Synechococcus elongatus PCC 11801: one gene and its partner. The protein of the gene in region 1 interacts with the protein of each later gene in a pairwise test. Links are inferred from orthologs where the notes say so. Each region holds a gene or a part of one and is shown in the gene's direction. Other genes may lie near its edges.

Evidence for each region. Proteins that work in one complex are often made in the same cells at the same time.
Region 2: the proteins of DOP62_RS07340 (region 1) and sfsA interact in binary tests that used the Escherichia coli proteins (3 or more experiments, as listed by UniProt). The link is inferred for Synechococcus elongatus PCC 11801 from one-to-one orthologs.

The regions. Positions count from the first base shown.
Region 1 is NZ_CP030139.2:1,520,766-1,528,132, reverse strand. What follows is about bases 1,548-4,516. They hold DOP62_RS07340 (glutamate-5-semialdehyde dehydrogenase), read left to right. Parts: upstream 1,548-2,368; coding sequence 2,369-3,664; downstream 3,665-4,516. Other genes in these bases: DOP62_RS07335 (extracellular solute-binding protein), read right to left, coding at 3,675-4,516; DOP62_RS07345 (DUF5666 domain-containing protein), read left to right, coding at 1,970-2,230; DOP62_RS07350 (helix-turn-helix domain-containing protein), read right to left, coding at 1,548-1,779. In the rest of the region: DOP62_RS07360 (hypothetical protein), read right to left, coding at 1-45; hisS (histidine--tRNA ligase), read right to left, coding at 83-1,390; more of DOP62_RS07350, read right to left, coding at 1,504-1,547; more of DOP62_RS07335, read right to left, coding at 4,517-4,739; DOP62_RS07330 (hypothetical protein), read left to right, coding at 4,865-5,119; nicotinate mononucleotide-dependent phosphoribosyltransferase CobT, read right to left, coding at 5,088-6,233; DOP62_RS07320 (DUF2232 domain-containing protein), read right to left, coding at 6,223-6,960; DOP62_RS07315 (M42 family metallopeptidase), read right to left, coding at 6,983-7,367. UniProt on the Escherichia coli protein: Catalyzes the NADPH-dependent reduction of L-glutamate 5-phosphate into L-glutamate 5-semialdehyde and phosphate. The product spontaneously undergoes cyclization to form 1-pyrroline-5-carboxylate.
Region 2 is NZ_CP030139.2:1,203,795-1,211,010, reverse strand. The notes cover bases 2,566-5,383. They hold sfsA (DNA/RNA nuclease SfsA), read left to right. Parts: upstream 2,566-3,528; coding sequence 3,529-4,239; downstream 4,240-5,383. Other genes in these bases: DOP62_RS05765 (hypothetical protein), read left to right, coding at 4,319-5,128; murJ (murein biosynthesis integral membrane protein MurJ), read right to left, coding at 2,566-3,481. In the rest of the region: DOP62_RS05790 (PRC-barrel domain-containing protein), read left to right, coding at 1-702; speD (adenosylmethionine decarboxylase), read left to right, coding at 976-1,395; DOP62_RS05780 (hypothetical protein), read left to right, coding at 1,513-1,845; more of murJ, read right to left, coding at 1,859-2,565; DOP62_RS05760 (helix-turn-helix domain-containing protein), read left to right, coding at 5,635-6,327; DOP62_RS05755 (hypothetical protein), read left to right, coding at 6,515-7,159; DOP62_RS05750 (aromatic ring-hydroxylating dioxygenase subunit alpha), read left to right, coding at 7,152-7,216. UniProt on the Escherichia coli protein: Binds to DNA non-specifically. Could be a regulatory factor involved in maltose metabolism.

The DNA.
Region 1 (7,367 bases):
GTAATCATCCCCTTCTTGCTGCAATATCCATTGCTCTTCTGCCATGCCGATCGCTCAAAGCCTGCAGCCTGCTTGCCGTTCATCATAAGGGCGCGACCTCAACCGGCGATACTGCTCGAGCAGCTTGGAGGCACGATCGCCACGTTTCTGGATCGTTCCAGAGTTCTGCTTGGTTCACGACTTGTTGCTCGCCTGACTGCAACCATTTGAGGTTGACTTGACCCTGTTCCGCTTCCGCATCCCCCAAAACCAAGCAAGCGATCGCGCCACTGCGATCCGCCCGTTTGAACTGCTTGCCAAAGGCACTGCCGCTAAGGTCGAGTTCGACGCTAAAGCCTGCCAGCCGCAGTCGCTGTGCCAGAACTAATGCCTGAGCTTCCGCGATCGCTCCCCGCGACACGAGGTAGAAATCCAAGCTCGTCGGCGGTACTTTTTGATTTTGTTGCAGCAGCAGGATCAGGCGTTCCAGCCCCATCGCCCAGCCAACCGCAGGGGTTTCGGGGCCACCGAGTTGTGATACCAAGCCGTCGTAGCGACCACCGCCACAGACTGTCGCCTGTGCTCCCAGATCAGAGGAAATGATTTCAAAAGCTGTGTGGGTGTAGTAGTCCAAGCCCCGCACCAGCTTGGGTTCCAGCCGATAGTCAATCCCTAAATTCGTCAGGAGTTGCTGCACCTGCTCAAACAACTGCCGCGATCGCTCGCTGAGATATTGCTGCAGGCTGGGCGCATCCGCCACGATCGCCTGTGTCCGTTCGTCTTTGCTGTCGAGAATCCGCAGTGGGTTGCGCTCAAGGCGATCGCGGGAGTCCGGATCGAGATCTGCCGCGTAGGGCGTCAAGTAATCAACTAACGCTTGGCGATAAGTCGCGCGATCGCTGGCATCACCCACGGAGTTGAGATCAAGCCGCAGGTTTTTCAGTCCCAAGGCTTGCAGGATTTGTGTCGCCAAGGCTATCGCTTCGGCATCAGCCCGCGCATCAGCTGTACCCAGTAGTTCCAAGCCCAGTTGATGAAACTGGCGTTGACGACCAGCTTGCGGACGTTCGTAGCGGAACATCGGACCGCAATACCACAGCCGCTGCACGCCACCTTGGCTGGCCAGACCATGCTCGATGTAAGCCCGCACCGTGCCCGCCGTACCTTCCGGCCGCAGGGTCAAGGAGCGATCGCCGCGATCGCGGAAACTATACATTTCCTTGCCGACGACATCCGTGGCTTCGCCGATGCCGCGCTCAAACAAGGATGTCTGTTCAAAGATGGGCGTGCGAATTTCTTGCACTGCCGCTTGGCTCAAAATCTGGCGGGCGGTTTGCTCTAGCCACTGCCAAATCTGACTTTCGGAGGGCAAAATGTCGCGGGTGCCGCGCAGCGCTTGCAAGCTAGCCATCGTTCTTGGGAAATCGGGTGGGGGCGCGTTCCAAAGAGGAACCCTTTCCAGCATGGTCTGAAAAGGGAACGTCTCGGAAGTCAAAATCAGGATAAGGATGGAGCGATCGCAGCTTAGGAAGCCGCCGCATCGCGATTGGGCAGGACGCAGCAGTTGACTTGATCGAGGCAGACCTTGCCCCACTGCAAGGCCCAACGGACCAAGGCGACTCGGTTGTCCGTGCCAGTTTTGGTGAGGATGTTGCTGATGTGGTTGTCTACCGTTCGCTTGCTGATATCGAGCTGGGTGGCAATTTCCTGATTCGTCAGCCCAGCCGCCACGAGATCTACGATCTGGAGCTCACGCTCAGAAAGCGCACTGTTGACGGGAAATTCACCACTTGCCGTCATAGCGACTGCCGACCTCAGGTATTTGTACTTAGCCCCCTTATTCTAGGCTGATGATTTGCGATGTCAGCGCTTGTTGACGCGTCTTCTCTATGGAATTGGCGATTGCATCGCACCTTCAGTACTAGGAACTAGCGTCGATCAGGTGCGATCGATACTGGACTTGTCAAAACTCCTCGTCGGTGCGCGACCCATGAAACCGCTATTGTGGCTGGCGATCGCCAGCCTAAGTTTGCTGTCCTTACCTGCCCAAGCCAAGGAGGACTTCTACGGCATTATTCAGCAGCGCCCCAGTGGGACAGTCGGAACTTGGACGATTGGCGATCGCGCCGTGACCGTGACTGACCAGACGGAGTTGGAAGGAAATCTTGTTGTCGGCACTTGTGTGGAAGTCGACTTTGACAACGGTCGCGTCGAAGAAATCGAAGTGGAACCTCTGTCGAAGTGTCGCTAGATCCAGCGTTGGGGATAGCGATCGCGGTTTGAAGTCCGGCGAAGTTTCCAGATAGGCTGGAGCAAGGATCAGGCTGGGGTTAATTCCGATCACCTAAAAGCCCTCCTTCAGTTTTTTGTTGCCCGTCCCTAATTTGCTGTGGCTACTCTGTCTGCCGATCTTGAAGTTCAAGCCCAAGCCACTCGTGCCGCGGCGCGTCAGCTCGCGCAGTGGAGTGGCCCCGCACGGCAAGCTTTGCTGGAGGCGATCGCTTCCAAACTGATGGCGGAAGCAGAAACGATTCTGGCGGCCAATCAGGCGGACTGCGAAGCGGCGATCGCAGAGGGCATTGCACCGGCACTCTATGCCCGTTTGAAATTGGATGCCGACAAACTAGCGGCGGCGATCGCCGGTGTCCGCGATCTCGCTAAACTGCCAGACCCGCTGGGTCAGATCCAGATCGATCGCGAGTTGGATGAAGGTCTGATCCTGCAGCGGCTGACCTGTCCGGTGGGCGTGTTGGGCGTTATCTTCGAAGCCCGTCCCGATGCGGTGATCCAGATTGCTTCACTCGCGATCAAGTCGGGTAATGGCGCGATCCTCAAGGGCGGCCGCGAAGCGATTCGGTCTTGCCAAGCGATCGTGGCGGCGATCGCCCAGGCGCTGGCTGAACAACAAGCCCCGGTTGATGCAATTCGCTTGCTGACTAGCCGCGAAGAAACGCTGGCGCTGCTCAAGCTCGATCGCTATGTCGATTTGATCATTCCGCGTGGCTCCAATAGCTTTGTTCGCTTTGTGCAGGACAACACCCGAATTCCGGTGATTGGTCACGCTGACGGTATCTGCCATCTTTACGTCGATCAGGCGGCTGCGATTGATAAAACCGTGACGATTGCCGTTGATGCCAAGACCCAATATCCGGCGGCCTGCAACGCGATCGAGACGCTGTTGATTCACGAGGCGATCGCACCCAGTTTTCTGCCAGTAGTCGCGGAAGCACTACAAGCAAAAGGTGTCAGTTTGCGCGGGGATGCAGCGGCTCAGGCGATCGTGCCGATGGCAGCCGCGACGGAAGAAGATTGGCGCACTGAATACAGCGACCTGATTCTGGCCGTGCGGATTGTGCCGACCCTTGAAGCCGCGATCGCCCACATCAATGAATACGGCTCCGGTCATACCGATGCGATCGCTACGGAAGATCCCGCTGCTGCCACGCAGTTTCTTAGCCAAGTCGATAGTGCCGGCGTCTATCACAACTGCTCGACCCGCTTTGCCGATGGCTTCCGCTATGGCTTCGGTGCGGAAGTGGGGATCAGTACCCAAAAACTACCGCCCCGTGGTCCCGTTGGTCTGGAAGGACTGGTGACCTACAAGTACGTCCTCAGCGGCGATGGGCAAATTGCCGCCACCTACAGCGGTGCTCAGGCGAAACCATTCCTGCATCGCGATCGCTGATCAGGCTGCTTCAAGCTCGGCGAATCGTTTGCCAAAGTTCGAGATAGCGATCGCGCACTGTTTCCGGTAGGGGCAAGATCAGCTCACTTTTCTCCAAGATGGCCTTTGGCGGGATCTGGAGGGGGGCTGCCTTGGCTGGGGCAATGGCTGCAGCAGTCAACACAGCCGGTGAAGCTGCCAGCCCAAGGGCTGCAAATTGTGGGGCGATCGCGGGCGACCAACCAAAGTCAATCCAGCGATCGCTCAAGGCTTCACTCACCCGTTTCTGTGGTTGTACCCAGAGATCAAGCCAAATGGACGTCCCGGATCGTGGCACCACTGCAGACAGGCGAGAGTCACGGCGCAGTGCTGCCAAAATATCTGCCGACCAGCCCACGGCAGCTAAGGCATCACCCAGCAGCAGTGGCTGTAAATAATTCCGAGAACTGTAGAGCTTGACCTGTTGGTGGAGTGACTTCAACAGCGGCTCAAGGTCGGGAATCTCAGCCAAGTTGGGTTGGTTGTAGCTCCAGCCCAAGCGCTTCAAGGTGAGACCAATCACCTCTCGCGGATCGTCCGGCAGAATCAGTTGCCCTCGCAGCTCTGGACGCCAGAGATCGGTCCAGTCTTGGAGCGGACTGGTCAGGCGATCGCGGCGAAAGGCAATCATCGTTGTGCCCCAGCGGTAGGGCGCTGCCCAAATCTCACCTGCATCACTGAGAAAACCCTGGCGATCGCGGCGAAGTTGTTGTCGCCAGCGTTGGGGGAGAGCCGTCCAATGCCGCCAGTGATTGGGGTTGAAAGGTGCGAGTCGTCCTGAGGCGATCGCTTGTTGCAGCCAGCCATCCCCAATGCCGACCAGATTCGGCAGTTGCGTGGGGTCATCGTTCAGCAAGCGACGGCTACTCTCCGCCAAGCCAGACCAGCGATCGAGCTGCACTGTCAGACGAGTGCGATCTTGAAATCGCCGCAGAATCGGCGCGGGAATTGTGTTGCCTGGCAGTGCCAACTGCAAGTCAGCCGAGCGGCAGCCAGTCAGTGCCAGCGCTGGCAACCCCGCACTCGCTTGCAGAAAACGGCGACGACTCAAAAACATCCGATCGGCTCAGGCAAATCCCTCGGTCATGCTACAGCGCCCCCGAAAGTTAAGTCTTTGGGATCAACGCTGCCTGCCTTGATTCCGATTTTTAAGATGGCCGAAGTGCCATTGCCCCTGCCCATATGACCGACCTGGAATCTCAAATTCGCGAACTCCAAGCTCAACTCGATCGCCAGTGGTTGGTCTTGTGTGAGCTGCATCAATATGTGCTTCAGCAGCAGCCCGCCTTCTCAGTCGCAGTTGCAACGCCAGAGTCCACTGCAGAGGCCGATCTGCAAGTTCAACGGCTGCATGCCCAGCTCACAGCCGCCTATGGCCGGATTGCTGCCTTGGAAGAACAAGTCCTCAATCAGTCGCCGCACTTGCAATACCGCTAGCTGCGATCGCGCGATCGCCCAAATCATCCACCCATGCTCGTAGGGTTTCGACAGTGGCACCGCAGGTCAAACTGGCGGCGATCGCCATGCCTCCCGCAGCAACCCCTTCTTTAACAAAGCCCTGCTCGTAGACGCGCAATTGCGCATGGCGCGATTGGCTGAAATCCAGCTGTGTGGATAGCAGCAATGGTTCTGAGCCCAGTTGTGCAGCGATCGCGGGCCCTAATTGAGCCACCTGGGCACTGCGATCAGCCATTACCCAACGGGTCGTCCCGACGGCAATCCGATCCGGTTGCCATGCCACGCCAGTGCGAGCGATCGCGGCCATCAGTGCGTAGGCTGCCAGCATTTGAGTGCCACCCGCCAACAGAATCGGCATCGTTTGACTAGCCGCCATGGCCAATCCCGCTGCCGCAATCAACATCGGATCGGCGATCGCTGCTGCGAGTGCCAAGGGCGATCGCTGAGTGCGATCGGAAATTACCGCGAGTCCTTGTTGAACAATCGCTAACTTCTGGGTGTGGTTACAGGTGGGATGGCTGCTACTGACGCAGCCGGCTGCTTCCACGCCCAATGCCAATAGCAGGGCTAGGGCTGTGCTGGTGCCGCCAACCACACATTCACCCAGAACCAACCAGCGATCGGGATGTTGAGCCGCGATCGCCGCCCCTTGGGCCTGTCCTTGCTGGAAAAGTTGTTCTGCGACTGCGATCGGTAAGGCCTGGCCAGTACTGAGGCAGCGTGCCGGTTGACTAGCGAGGCGAATGGCTGGAACTGGCAATGGCTGCACCAGTCCTGCATCGATCAAGACGAGTGGCGTGGCCAACTGCTCCACGCAGGCTCGCGTGATCAGAACTGGCGATGCGCCTGCCTGTAATGGAGGCAATGGGTATTGCGGATGCGGAGTCGGACCGTTGTAGAGAAACTCAGCATCAGCGTGGGCAGTGTAGCGGCGATCGCGAGGCGTTTTGCCCGCTGCTGAAATGCCGGGGATCAGTGCCGTTTCAGTAAAGGCCAGCAGAACAGCCAACAAAGGCGATCGCCCCTGAACTTGAGTCAACCAAGGGTTCAGTTGGGCTTCACCCCCCCAGCAAGCGATCGCGTCAGGCAGCATCGAGATCAAGGACGGTCTGTAACCACTCTGGTGGGGCAGGAATCGGGGTTCCCAAGCGGCGGAAGAGCACCCAAGCCACCCCATGCACAACAAGGACGTAGAGCAGACTGCTGAGAGCGATCGTTACCAAGGCCACCGCTTGCACGGTTGAGAGTGGAATCTGGCCCAGCCAGCCCATCAGTCCCATCAACCACTCTAAGAAGCCCGTGACTTGAGCTGTGAGGTAGGTCCAAATGTCCTCGCCCAAGAGTACTGACAAAACTCCGAGGCGGAAGAAAAAGCCAATGGTCTCTAGGCCGCCTCCCAGCAGAATCGACCAGCCCCAGGAAAGGCGTCGCTGCCAGCAGCAGCCTAGTAAAACGCCGAGGCAACCCGGCGGCAGCAAAAAGAGGATGCCGCGAGTGGGACCGAGGAGGACGAACAACAACAGACTGGCGACGATCGCCCCTAGCCAAGCGCTACGCGGGCCCCAGCGTCGGTAGAGCAAGGCGATCGGCAAGGGGAATAGCACCCGTAGCACCGGCCCCAGGGGGAAGAAGAAGTTGACTAACCAAAGCAGCGCCGCAGCACTGGCCATGAAAGCCGTTTCCACCAGTGCCAGCGGTCCCTTAGGTTCTGTGCGGGCAGCGATCGCCATAGGCGTCACGGGTGTTGCCGCATTCGCGTCGGCATCGACCCAACTATCCCAATCCTCGTCGAGCGGCTCCTGGGCCGGTTCTATCGTCATGCACCGCGACCTTGACTCGCTCTCATCCTACTGGCTGAAGATACTGCTGCAGCCAATGACTGCACTGGGCGATCGCAGCAAGGTTCGCGATTTCGTAGCCGTGGGTGTTGTCCGTGGCAAAGCCTAAGCAAGCGGCTCGAGGCACATGACCAAACTTCATGGCGATCGAGCCATCACTGCCAAAGCCCTGCAAAACTGCTTCCTGTATCGGCAAGTCGATCGCGATCGCGGCTTGTCGCAAGTCTTGATTTAGATCCTCGTCATACAGGCCGTAAGCATCTTGGGACAGCAGGACGGGTGCTTCGCTGGCAGCGATCGGATATTCCGGCGCAACGGGAATAATCTCCAAGGCAATCAAGGCCGCTAATCGCTGACGTTGGCTATGGAAGAGCGCTCCGACCGCACCC
Region 2 (7,216 bases), 320 kb from region 1 along the record:
TTTGACATCGCCACCGGTAAGCTCGAATCCCTAGTGATCGCCTCTTTGGGCTTGGCTTTTGTGCCGGAAAGTGTCCTCAGTACCTTTGAGCTGGGCGTACAGGAAATTGTTAGTGGCGGGCCCGATCGCGTCATTGTCTTTGAGGGTGCCGAAGATCGGATGGTGCAGCTGACCGCTGGCCTGCTCGAGAAACTGGGGCTCGGTGGTTGGGACGACGACGAGTACGATCGCTACTCCCTACCGATTACCCCAGTCGAAAATCAGCTCGGTGCCGGTGAACCGCTGCCGCCGCAACGGGATTACAGCCAGCAACCGTTCCGCGCTCGGCGCGAAGATCGCCGCCAAGAAGAACTGGTTGAACCGCTGCGCCAAAGTCGTCCGGCTGCCCGTCGTCTCTACATGGACGAGGAAGAAGCGGCACCCGCACAACGTCGCTGGGAAGATGAGCCTGCACCTCGCCCGCGATCGCAACAGCCTAGCCGCGATCGCTACATCGACGAAGATGAAGGCTACGACGATCTGCCTGCACCCCGCGTCCAACGTCGTGCTGATTCAGCACGACCCGCACCAACTCGGGCGAGCAACCCACAACCGCTGCCCCAAGATGATGATCCGTTTGGGGACGCATGGGCCGAGCCAGATAACAGTCCTGAACTGCAGCTGCCCCAGCACCAACGTCAGCCAGAATACGAAGAAGGCTAGGTTGCACTGAATCGAAATTGAGCTACTGCAGGCAGTAGTGATATTCAACAGTGGCTCATTGCCTGATATTTTGTAAAACGCGTACAACTCAAGCAGCGTCAGTCTTTGCCTGCTGACTCAGGTTGCTGCTTGCGGTTCTCTAACTGCGCGATCGCCATGCTCAAGAATTGGCGACTTCCCGCAGTCCCACACGAATTTGGCGCGATCGCTTGCTAAAAATACAGAGAACAAGTTATACCTGTTTAACAGGTTGTCTTTGTTTAACGGAGAACCATGACCGTCTCCCTCAATCCCCTCTTGGCTGATCCTCCTGCACTCGGTGTTGGACGGCACTGCATCCTTGAGATCTACGGCTGTGCCGGTGAACTGCTCAATGATGCTGCTTACGTAGATCGTTCGATTCGTGAAGCCGCGATCGCTGCCGGAGCGACTCTCCTCAATCAGGTCTGCCATGAGTTTGAACCTCAGGGCGTGACAGCTCTAGCACTGCTGGCTGAATCCCATATCTCCATCCACACCTGGCCCGAAAATGGCTATGCAGCGGTGGATGTCTTTACTTGCGGCGACCACACTCAGCCCGAAGTCGCCTGCCACCATCTCATTCAAGCTTTCAAAGCTGAACATCATAGTCTGCACAGTATTGTCAGACGGCCTCCCGCTGCGATTCGCGAACACGAGCGCGTGCCGGCCTAACGCCAAGGTCATCGATTCAATCTAGTGATTAGCGGTGGGCGGCTCCTTGAACCGAAGTCTGGGGGCCGCCTTCTCTTTTCCGTTGTTTTTCTTTGCTGCACAGCACATGAACGAACCATGGCAAAAAAAATTTTTGGTGTCCGCGTTGAGGAAGATTTACGCCAGCAATTGAAGCAGTTGGCGTTGATTAAGGGTTTCTATCACAACAGTGGCCAGCACAAGGGCAAGCCCGATCTCAGTGGCTTGGTGCTGGCGATTCTGGAAGAGTATGTGGCTCAAAACCAAGCAGTACTCGATGCTGCTGGGCCGTTTGTGGAAGAGCCCGAGCCAGCCACTGCGCCCAAATCAACTCCAACCCGTCAGCGTAAACCCGCCGCCACAGCGTCGAAAGCGAAAACAACGCGATCGCCCCGCAAACGTAAAACCTCTGGTTCTGGTCCCGCCAAATAAGGTGGCGGCGCTGTTAGGAATCCACTGGCTGCCGACGACGGAGCAGGCGATCGCGCAGTTGCTGAACTTCTGGTAGAGGCAAACGACTGACCGGCAGAGCAAAAGCCAGTAAACCCACGCCACTCGCGATCGCCAGTTTCACAATCAGCAGGATCAGATTCTGCGCGGGCCAGAGGCGATCGAGCCCCAGTTGAGCACCGTAGGCCAAGACCCCACAGCCAAAGCTCCAAGCACTGAGTAGCGCAATCCAGCTCCCCCATGGCAGGAGAGGCAATCCTTTCAGTCGACGATGCAAAATCCAGAGCAGGGCAATAAGAGAGACAAGGTTGACGCCTACGGTGGCCAAGACTAAACCGGGTGCGCCAAAGGGTTTGAGCAGCAGCCAGTCGAACAGGGCATTGAGGAAGATATTGAAGATGCTGATGCGGAATGGAGTCTGACCATCGCCTAGGGCATAGAAAACCCGCACTAGGACATCGCGCCCGAGGTAGACAAACATACCGATGCTGTAGGCCACCAGCAGCGAAGCCACCAGATCAGTTGCTTCAGTTTGAAAGGCGCCGCGCTCGTAGACCAACTGCACGATTGGGAAAGCTAGTGCTGCCATCAAAGCTCCGAGGGGCAGCATCAACAGCGCAGTCAAAAATAAGCCCTGACGGATCCGCTGCTTCAGTTCTGGCCATTGCTCCGGCTCTGCTAGACGAGAGAGCACCGGCAACAACGGTACCAAAATGACATTCGAGAGAATGCCGAGGGGAGTTTGCACCAGTAGACCGGCATAGCCTAAACCGGCGGCGGCTTGGGGAATGAAGGAGGCAAAGAACAGATCGGTGTAGACGTTGATCTGCAGCATGCCTGAAGAAAAAGTGGCAGGGCCGAGAATTTTCAGGACTGCTTGTACCTCGGGACGTTGCCATTCAAAGCGCAATCGCAGTCCGGCGAGGCCATGACGAAACTGGGCGGGCAGTTGAATCACCCATTGCAGGATCGCGCCTAGCAGCGTGCTACCTGCCAACACAATGCCGCCCAGAATTGCGAGTTGGGGACTGGTGATTTGGCTGCCGACTTGCCACCACAACACCCCGACGCCACCAATCACAGCCAAGCTGGAAAAGAGCGGGCTGACTGAGGGTAGCCAGTAGGTATCAGCGGCGTTGAGCACGCCAAAGCCAATGCCAATCAACCCTGCGAGCAAGGCCATCGGTGCCATGATCCGCAGCTGAAGAACCGCGATCGCCCTTGTTTCTTGACCGGTCGGCGTTAGGTCCAGACCCGGTGCAACCAAACCGATCAGCGGATCAGCAAAGATCACCAGCAGCACGGTGACGATCAGCAGACTGATGCCAACAAGGGTCGTAATCGTTTCGACCAAGGGGCCACTGTCGCGGCGATCGCGCTTGGCAAGAACACTGACCATCGCACTGTGAAAAGGACCGTTAATCCCCCCCAATAGAATGAGCAGGAAGCCCGGAATGACGTAGGCATAGTTGTAGGCATCGAAGGCTGGCCCAACCCCAAAGGCGGCCGCGATCGCCTGTTGCCGGACCAGTCCAAAAACTTTGCTGAGCAGGGTGGCCACAGCAACGATGCCAGCAATGCCAGCAAGCGATCGGGCCGGTTTAGGAGCGTCTGGCACAGGATGCGAAAGAATGGATGACGGCCTGAACAGTCTACGACGCCCCCATGCCTCAGCGGCTCTACACCTATCCCCCTCTGTTGCGGGGGCGCCTGCTCCAGCGCTACAAACGCTTTTTTGCCGATATTGAACTCGACAGTGGTGAGACGATTACTGCTCACTGTCCCAACACAGGTCCAATGACAGGTATCTGCCAGATCGGTAATCCTGTCTACGTCTCGAAATCGGATAACCCTAAGCGCAAGCTGGCCTACACCTGGGAGCTGATTGAGGTAACGGACAACGAACCGACTTGGGTAGGCGTCAACACCGGCTTGCCCAATCGTGTGGTTCAAGCCCTGTTGGAGCAGCATTATCTAACCGCTCTAGGTGACTACGGCACAGTCCAGCGGGAGGTTCCCTACGGTGAAAACAGTCGGGTGGACTTTCGACTAGAAGGCGATCGCCCCATCTACGTCGAGGTCAAAAACACGACCTGGACAGATGGCCGTCTAGCGCTTTTCCCCGATACCGTTACGACCCGTGGCCAAAAGCATCTCCGAGAGCTGACAGCCCTGCTACCGGAAGCGCGAGCGGTGATGCTCTACTTCATCAATCGCGGTGATTGCACCGCCTTTGCACCGGGTGACAGCGCTGATCCGGTCTATGGCCAACTGTTGCGGACTGGCGTAGCAGCAGGACTTGAAGTCTATCCCTGTCAGTTCCAGATCAGTCCTGAAGGAATTGATTTTCTAGGTGTGGCCCCTTTGCAACTCTAGAGGGATCAGTGATGTTCAGGATGCACTTGGGTTTCTTCTGGAACCTGCGCTAGGCTGCGATCGCTTCTGTTGCTTTGCTATGAACTACGCTCTTACCCAAGCTGTCCTGACTGGCACCCTTGAGGTCATCACCTTTGGCGGTGCTGCTGTTTTGGGCGTGGCTGCCGTCCGCAGTTGGGTCAGGGATGTCTTGAATCCCGATCGCACCTTGATTCAGCTCCGTCAGCAACTTCAAGACTTGGAGCGGAAACTTGAAGAAGCTCCCGAAGATCTTCGACAAGTCGGTCGACTGCGGGCTGAGAATGCAATCCTGACCCAAAACAATCAGCAACTTGAACGCTTAGTAAGTCAACTGCAGCAGCAGGTTAAAGACCAAGAAAACACTCTCTTAGGGTTAGTTCAAGAGAAACAAGATTTACTCACTCAAGTTAGCGATCGCGATCGCCAAATTGCCCAGCTCACCACGGCTTTACAGACCCTTGAAGCCCAAGCTGATCAGCGATCGCAGGATTTTCAAGAGCTACTGGAAGAGCGCGAACAAATCTTGGAAGCGATGGAACTCGCGCAAACCGATCGCGATCAGCTGGCCCAGACCCTTCAGCAACTGCAAGTACAGCAAGGTAGTCTGACCAGCCAAGCCAGCCGTTTAGATGAGCAGAATCGGGAGCTCATTAGTAATCTGCAGGTGCGCGAGCAAACCATCCAGCAACTCCACGACAACTTGACCGCGCTGGAATCACTGCTGCAAGAAGAGCAAGAGCGCAGAGCAGAACAAGAGACGCAACTCATTCAAGTTCGTGAGCAGCTCCAGATTTTGATTCGGCAGCGCTTGAGCCAACAGGCTGGTGTGCGCCCTGCCACAGTCCGCCGTTGGCTAGGCGGTGCCTAGAGTCTCCTTCAGAGTCACCTGGCTGGATGCTCTCTAAAACAGTATTCAATCCCTCCGTCCAGCCATTGTTCTTATCGAATTGAGCCTGTCTCAGCTCACAATTTGATAGCTGCAGGAAAAGAAGTTTCTCCTGAGTGGAATAGTGATTAGTGAAGCAATTGCGCATTGCTGTGTGCTGGTCTTGAGTGCTTATGCTAGGGCTAATGAATGGATCGATGAGAAGGAGTGAGTTCCTTGCGTTCAGCGATCGGATGCTGGGTCTGGCGATGAAGCATGCTGAACATCACAAAATGATTCACGAAATCATCTTGAAAGTCCGTTCTTAGTGTTCTTTTTCCTGCACGTTGATCATGATTTTTTGGTTAAAATAAAGAAACTTTGTTTCTTGATGGTGGAACTGTAGCCGCTGATTCTCTGAAATTTAGATCATCTCTTCTAAAATGTGTTCAGTGGTTACATATTCCGGTTTACAGTTATAAGAATCTCTTTGTTATCTGAGGTCTGGGATGAGGTCGGCGGACGCTGATTTGGGAGCTTCAAGCGGTCCAATAGGGGGTAATAATGCCCTTTGTCGCTACTTGGGAAATACCATTCGCGAATTGCGTCAGCGCCATGGATTAACGATTGCAGAAGTCTCTCAGAAGGCTGGAATCTCGCGTGGCATGCTGTCGAAAATTGAAAACGCACAAACATCAGCGAGTTTAGAAACCCTAGAAAAATTAGTATCTGTTCTAGGAATTTCGCTCAGTGCGCTGTTTAAGGGCTACGAAGTCTCGACAGAGAAAGTCTTTTTGGTTCCCAGCGGTACTGCCAAAGAGGTGGTTCGACGGGGAACTCGCAACGGCCACACTTATCAGCTATTAGCTAGTGATCCCAGTACGCAATTTTGCTTTGAGTCCTTCTTAATTACCCTTCATGAAGGGTCGGAGCCGTTTGCCGCTTTTGAACATCCCGGCTTTGAATCAATTTATGTTCTCGAAGGAAAAATGCAGTATCGCCACGGCGATAGATCTTACTTGCTGCAAGCGGGAGATGCGCTCACTTTTCAAAGTGATATTCCCCACGGTCCTGAAATGCTGATTGAGCTACCGATTCGCTTTTTAGCGACTGTTTTCAATGTGCGAGGCATGCTGCCTGAGTTTGCGTTTATTGCTGCATCTGAGGTAACTGGGGCCGAAGAACCAGAGGGGCAGTCCTAGCCCGATCGCAGTTGCGGATATTTTTCTCGCTTGAGACTGGTGATTGCCCCTGTTTGAGACCAGAATCCAGCAAGTGGGCGGCTGGTGATAACTTGACGATCGCGATGCACTGGGAGTACCTCTACCGCGATCGCCAGAGTGGGCGCTAAAGTCTGGGAAGTTTTTGCTGTCTTCCAAACCCCAGCCTATGGCGACTGTTGTATTTGTCGGCTACAGCGTTTTGCACAGCCTGCTACTGGTCGGTGCGCTGCTGCTCAGTTGGCGATCGCCGGGTTGGGACACGGCCATCCTCGCGTTTGTGGCGCTCGGGCTGGTTTATGACAACGCGATCGTGGCGGCTGGCCGCTGGATTGGGGAAGGCGATCGCCTCGCAGGTCTCGCTAAGTGGCGCTATCTACTGCACATCCTTGGCTCGCCGCTTTTGATCATTGCCGGTTGGCAGGTGGCCCTACGAGCGGGTTTTGCTTGGGCGGAAACATCCACGGCGATGTGGCTGGCGATCGCCCTGACGGCCAGTCTGATTGGCATTGACCTCTGGACGCGCTACCGCGGCTTGGATCTCGCGCCCGTCAACTTCGGCGGCACGCTGCGCTATAAGGATGTGCGCTTCAATCCTGAAATTCCAGTCATTCTGACCACGCTGATTTTGCTGGGGCTGGGCATTCTTTTCGATCGCGAGCGGCAATGGCCTTGGTTGCAAGCGGGTGCGATCGCCATGCTCGTGACCGGTGCCATCCCGATTCGGCTGGTGGGGGTGCTGGCCAGTAATGGTGGCGAAGTGCTGTTCTGCGCCAGTCTTCTGTTGAGCGTCTGGCATTTCAGTCATGGCTAATTTATTAGATGTCACGCTGCTGCCGAATCACTGGTATGCCGTTGCAGCCAGTACTGA